Linked DNA regions of Cyanobium sp. PCC 7001. The protein of the gene in region 1 interacts with the protein of each later gene in a pairwise test. Links are inferred from orthologs where the notes say so. Each region holds a gene or a part of one and is shown in the gene's direction. Other genes may lie near its edges.

The links.
Region 2: the proteins of dnaA (region 1) and dnaB interact in binary tests that used the Escherichia coli proteins (3 or more experiments, as listed by UniProt). The link is inferred for Cyanobium sp. PCC 7001 from one-to-one orthologs.

The regions. Positions count from the first base shown.
Region 1 is NZ_DS990556.1:845,147-848,164, reverse strand. The notes cover bases 63-3,011. They hold dnaA (chromosomal replication initiator protein DnaA), read left to right. Parts: upstream 63-772; coding sequence 773-2,251; downstream 2,252-3,011. Other genes in these bases: CPCC7001_RS04145 (hypothetical protein), read left to right, coding at 2,999-3,011; CPCC7001_RS04150 (hypothetical protein), read right to left, coding at 2,268-2,726; CPCC7001_RS04160 (trypsin-like peptidase domain-containing protein), read right to left, coding at 63-676. Also shown: more of CPCC7001_RS04160, read right to left, coding at 1-62; more of CPCC7001_RS04145, read left to right, coding at 3,012-3,018. UniProt on the Escherichia coli protein: Plays an essential in the initiation and regulation of chromosomal replication. Binds in an ATP-dependent fashion to the origin of replication (oriC) to initiate formation of the DNA replication initiation complex once per cell cycle.
Region 2 is NZ_DS990556.1:1,836,183-1,839,235, forward strand. The notes cover bases 21-3,004. They hold dnaB (replicative DNA helicase), read left to right. Parts: upstream 21-796; coding sequence 797-2,212; downstream 2,213-3,004. Other genes in these bases: CPCC7001_RS09085 (fatty acid desaturase), read left to right, coding at 21-125; rplI (50S ribosomal protein L9), read left to right, coding at 205-663; CPCC7001_RS09100 (hypothetical protein), read left to right, coding at 2,212-2,970. In the rest of the region: more of CPCC7001_RS09085, read left to right, coding at 1-20; tRNA uridine-5-carboxymethylaminomethyl(34) synthesis enzyme MnmG, read left to right, coding at 3,051-3,053. UniProt on the Escherichia coli protein: The main replicative DNA helicase, it participates in initiation and elongation during chromosome replication. Travels ahead of the DNA replisome, separating dsDNA into templates for DNA synthesis.

The DNA.
Region 1 (3,018 bases):
GTCCGCCGCTGTTGCCGGGGTTCACCGCCGCATCGGTCTGGATGTAGGGCACCCGCTGGCCCTCGCCCACCGCGTTGGTGCGCTGGATGGCACTGATGATCCCGGCGGTCACGGTGTTGTCGAGGCCGAGGGGATTGCCGATGGCGATCGCCCATTCCCCGGGCCGCAGCTTGGCGGAATCCCCCAGCGGCGCCACGGGCAGGTTGGTGGCCACCACCTTCACCACCGCCACGTCGGTGAGGGGATCGCTGCCCAGCACCTTGCCGGTGAAACTGCGGCCGTCCGGCAGGGTCACGCTCACTTCGCTGGCGCCGTCCACCACGTGGGCGTTGGTGAGCAGCACGCCGTCGGAGCGGGTGATGAAGCCCGACCCCTGGCCCTGCTGCTCCTGGATGGTGGGGCCACGGCCGAACAGACCGCCCAGGGGGTTGATGATCCGCTTGGTGGTGTCGATCCGCACCACCGAGGGGCCCACCTTGGCCACCGCATCCACGATCACGTTGTTGCTGGGCTGCAGCGGCGGCGTCGGGCCGGCGTCGCTGATCCGCACGTTGCCCTGGTCCGGCTGGCCGGGCAGACGCGGCAGCTGCGGCAGCCGTGGCATCCCGCCCGTGCAGCCCGTGAGCAGCAGCGAGCCGATCAGCACGGCGCCGGGCCAGGAGCGGGTACGGGGCATCGGGGGTGGCGTGGGCCAGGTGGGAATGCGCTTCATTTAAGACCGACCGGGCCGGGGGATCTGCGTATATTCAGCACCCGCGAGAGGGGGCCGTCGGTGCAGCAGGCAGAAGAGCTGTGGCACCAGGTTCAGCAGGCACTCCAGGCGCGTTTCAGCAAGCCCACCTTCGAGACCTGGATCCGCCCGGCCCGCTGCCAGGGCCTCCATGGCTCCGCCCTGCACCTGGAGGCCCCCAACAGCTTCGCCTGCGGCTGGCTCCGCAAGAACTACCTCGACACGATCGCCGCGGTGGCCAGCGAGATCGCCGGCCGCCCCCTGCAGGTGTCCGTCGACACCGCCCCCCAGGCCGAGCCCGCCGTGGGCCTGGCGGTGGGCGGCCAACAGGTGGTGGTTGAGCTGCCCGGGGCTCCAGCCCCCCCTTACGGATCCGCCACCGGGGTGCCTGCCTCAGCCATGGGCCAGCCCGGTGGCAACGGCGGCGCTCCGGTGGCCGGCAGCGCCCCCGGGCCGACGGTGCATGGCCGTGGGGGGCGCCAGGCCTTCGCGCCGGGCCTGAATCCCCGCTACGTGTTCAACCGCTTCGTGGTGGGTCCGAACAGCCGCATGGCCCATGCGGCGGCCCTGGCCGTGGCCGAGGCGCCGGGCCGGGAATTCAATCCGCTGTTCATCTGTGGCGGTGTGGGCCTGGGCAAGACCCACCTGATGCAGGCGATCGGGCATTACCGCCTCGAGATCAACCCGGAGGCGCGGGTGTTCTATGTGTCCACCGAAACCTTCACCAACGACCTGATCCAGGCCATCCGCAAGGACGGGATGCAGGCCTTCCGCGACCGCTACCGCGCAGCCGACCTGATCCTGGTGGACGACATCCAGTTCATCGAGGGCAAGGAGTACACCCAGGAGGAGTTCTTCCACACCTTCAACGCCCTGCATGAAGCGGGCAGGCAGATCGTGATCGCCTCCGACCGCCCCCCCAGCCAGATCCCCAGGCTGCAGGAGCGGCTGATCTCCCGCTTCTCCATGGGTCTGATCGCCGACATCCAGGCGCCGGACCTCGAGACCCGCATGGCGATCCTGCACAAGAAGGCCGAACAGGAGCAGATGGCCCTGCCGCGCGAGCTGATCCAGTTCATCGCCGGCCGCTTCACCTCCAACATCCGCGAGCTCGAGGGCGCCCTCACCCGGGCCGTGGCCTTCGCCTCGATCACCGGTCTGCCGATGACGGTGGAGTCGGTGGCGCCCATGCTCGATCCGGCCGGCCGGGACGTGGAGGTGAAGCCCGAGCAGGTGCTGGAGAAGGTGTCGGAGGTGTTCGGCGTGGGGGGGGACGAGATGCGCAGCCCCAGCCGCAAGCGGGCCGTGAGCCAGGCCCGCCAGGTGGGGATGTACCTGATGCGCCACAGCACCAACCTCTCCCTGCCCCGCATCGGCGAGGTGTTCGGGGGCAAGGACCACTCCACGGTGATGTACGCCGTGGAGCAGATCGAGAGGAAGCTCAGCGCCGATCCTGCCCTTGCCCGCCAGGTGCAGCAGGTGCGTGACCTGCTGCAGATCGATTCCCGCAAGCGGCGCTGAGCTCAGCTCCTGCGGCTCACAGGCACCCCTGCACCGAGATGCGGTAGCTGAAGCCGAGGGCCCCCGGGTCGCTGCTGGCTCCCACCTTGAAGTTCATCTGGCTGGCCTGCTTCTCGGGCACCGCCGGGAATGGACCGAACTCCTGTCCCTTGCCGATCGGCGGATTCATCGTGGCGTTGATCACCTGCAGGCTGGTGCCATCGGTGAATTTCATGAATCCCTCCACGGGATATTTAGCATTGGCATCGGAGGAATTCGCCGTGAAGAAGAACTTGTAGCTCTTGTAGGGGCGATCCACGATGAAATCGGTGTTCCAGTTCGTTCGGCCGAGCAACTTCGCCCGGCCCACGGTTTTGGACACCACGGGATCGCTGCCATCGCCTCCGATCGGCTGGAGGAATGTGCAGGTTTCCGCCTGAGCCAAACCTGGAATGGCGGCTGTGGCCAGAAAGGCCATCACCGAGCTGGCTGCCATCAGCAGTGGCCGCGCAGTGCGCGCGCGACGGTGACACGATCCCTGATGGGTGGATGGCACGGGGTTCATCATGTGGATGTTCATCGCTTGGATTGTATGGCGATGGCGTGATCCGGGCTGTTTCTGATCAGCGCTGTTGCAGGCAAGACACCACCACCGGTGCAGCCTTCGCCTGCCCGGTGACTCCGTGGGGGCCAAGTGTCGGCGCCGCCTCCATCACCCCAGCGCCAAGGCAGCGGCTAGGGTTCTCTCAGTCCCAGCCATCCGGTTCCGTGGCGCAGCCTTCCGCCCC
Region 2 (3,053 bases), 990 kb from region 1 along the record:
CGCGCCATGGCTTCGGCCGCCAGCTCGATCTCACCTGGCAGCACATCCGCCTGATGCGCCGGCTCGGCCTGGCCAGCCAGGTGCGGCTGCCCGCCGCGGCCGCTCTGCGCAGCCTGCGGGGCTGAATCCGGCACGGCCGGCTTCGGCCGGCCCTGTCACGTAGATTGGCCGATCGGCTCGCGATCAGACACCCGTACTTCTCCCATGGCCAAGCGCGTTCAAGTCGTACTCAGCGAAGATGTCCTCAGCCTGGGCAAGGACGGCGATCTGGTGGAAGTGGCCCCTGGCTACGCCCGCAACTTCCTGCTCCCCACCGGCAAGGCGGTGCCCCTCACCCCAGCGGTGCTGCGGCAGGTGGAAGCCCGCCGCGCCAAGGAGGCCGAGCGCCAGGCCGCCCTGCGGGCGGAGGCCGAGGCCTTCCGCACCGCCCTGGCCACCATCGGCCGCTTCACGGTGAAGAAGCAGACCGGCGGCGATGACGTGCTGTTCGGCACCGTGACCAACGGCGATGTGGCCGAGGCCATCGAGGCCGCCACCAAGAAGGACGTGGACCGTCGCCACATCCTGGTGCCCGAGATCCACCGCACCGGCTCCTACAAGGTGCAGGTGAAGCTGCACCCCGAGGTGGTGGCCGAGATCAACCTCGAAGTGGTGAGCCACTGAGCCCGGCCGCCCGGTTCAACCGCGCCTCAAGACCGGCCCCCATCCCCTCGATCCAGGGGCGCCAGAATGACGGACCAACGCCGTGGGCCCCTGCCGGGCCGGCGGTGCCAGCCAGCCAGCGAGCCGTGCAGCAATGGTGAGCGTGCCTGTCAGCGACCGTGATGCCGACGGCGAGGGCGCCCGGCCTGGTCCCAGGCGGGCACGGCTGCGGGATGAGGCCAGCTTCGAGGCCCTGCCCGATTCGGTGCCGCCCCAGAACCTGGAGGCCGAGGAGGCGGTGCTGGGCGGCGTGCTGCTCGACCCCGACGCCATCGGCCGGGTGGCCGATGTGCTGCAGCCGGAGGCCTTCTACCTGAGCGCCCACCGGGAGATCTACCGCACCGCCCTGATGCTGCACAGCCAGGGCAAGCCCACTGACCTCACCGCCATGACCGCCTGGCTGGCGGACACCGGCCTGCTGGAGAAAGTGGGCGGCAGCGGCCGGCTGGTGGAGCTCGTGGAGCGCACGATCTCCACCGCCTCGATCGACCAGGTGGCCCGCCTGGTGATGGACAAGTTCCTGAGGCGCCAGCTGATCCGCTCCGGCAACGAGGTGATCCAGCTGGGCTTCGACCAGAGCAAGCCCATGGAGCAGGTGCTCGATGAGGCCGAGCAGAAGATCTTCGCCATCAGCCAGGAGAAGCCCAGCCAGGGGCTCACCCCCACCGCCGAGATCCTCACCAGCACCTTCAACGAGATCGAGAGCCGCTCGCTCGGCACCTCGGTGGCCGGCATTCCGGTGAACTTCTACGACCTGGACGCCATCACCCAGGGGCTGCAGCGCAGCGACCTGATCATCGTCGCCGGCCGGCCGGCGATGGGGAAGACCTCGATCGTGCTGAACATCGCCAAGAACGTGGCCCAGCTGCACAGCCTGCCGGTGTGCGTGTTCTCCCTGGAGATGAGCAAGGAACAGCTCACCTACCGACTGCTGGCGATGGAGGTGGGCATCGAGAGCGGCCGGCTGCGCACGGGCCGGCTGCAGCAGGAGGAGTGGCCGCTGCTGGGACAGGGCATCAACACCCTGGGGCAGCTTCCGATCTTCATCGACGACAAGCCCAATGCCGGCGTGCTGGAGATGCGCTCGCTCTGCCGCCGGCTGATGGCCGAAAGCGGCAAGGAGCTCGGGCTGATCGTGATCGACTACCTGCAGCTGATGGAGGGCTCCACCCCCGACAACCGGGTGCAGGAACTCTCGCGCATCACCCGGGGCCTCAAGGGCATGGCGCGGGAACTCAACGTGCCGGTGATGGCCCTCTCCCAGCTCAGCCGGGGGGTGGAATCGCGCACGAACAAGCGTCCGATGCTGAGCGACCTGCGCGAGTCGGGCTCCATCGAGCAGGACGCCGACCTGGTGCTGATGATCTACCGGGACGAGTACTACAACCCGGAGACGCCGGACCGCGGCATCACCGAGGTGATCGTGACCAAGCACCGCAACGGGCCGGTGGGCACGGTGAAGCTGCTGTTCGAGCCCCAGTTCACCCGGTTCCGCAACCTGGCGGCCTGATGCCGGTGCCGATCCCGGTGTTCACCGTGTTCAGCGGCCGCACCTACGCGCCGGCGTACGTGGAGCGGCTGCAGCGGATGCTGGCGCGCCACCTGCCCGAGCCCCACCAGCTCACCGTGCTGTGCGACGCGGCCAACCAGCCGGCCATGGCCAGCCTGGGGCTGCCCCATCGCGGCCTGCAGGAGCGGGGCCTGCAGGGCTTCTGCAGCAAGATCCAGCTGTTCGATCCAGATCTCACCGGCACCGAACCCTTCCTGTATTTCGACATCACCCTGGTGGTGCGCTCCAGCCTGGCGCCGCTGCTGGCGTTCGGGGCCGGCAGCGGCGCCGAGCTGGTGGGCGTGCGCGACTGGAACTACCCCACCCTCAACTCCTGCCTCATGCGGCTCAAGCCCGGGGCCGCCACGTCCCGGGTGTGGCAGGCGTACCTGGACGGGGAAGACCATGGCACCCCGGGCCCCAACCAGAACTTCATCCACCGGGTGCTGCGGCGCCACTGCCCCGAGGCGCTCGGCTTCTGGCCGGACGGGCTGGTGGCCTCCTACCGGGGGCTGCGCAAGCTGGCCCGCCGCGATCCTGGCGCCGCCAAGCAGGCCCGCCGGGCCGCCTGCGTGCTCAAGTTCCACGGCAGGCCGCGGCCCCACGAGGTGCTGCGTCCCTGGCGCCATCCCACCCAGACGGTGCTGAAGAACCCGGATCGGCCCGACCTGTGGGGTTACCTCGCCGGTGACATCACCGAGCACTGGCTGCTGAGCTGAGCCGGCTCCGCCAAGCCCTCGCTGCCGGTGCCCGCCATACTCGGGATCAGGCTGCCCCTTGTCCTCCACCCGCGCCGGCGATG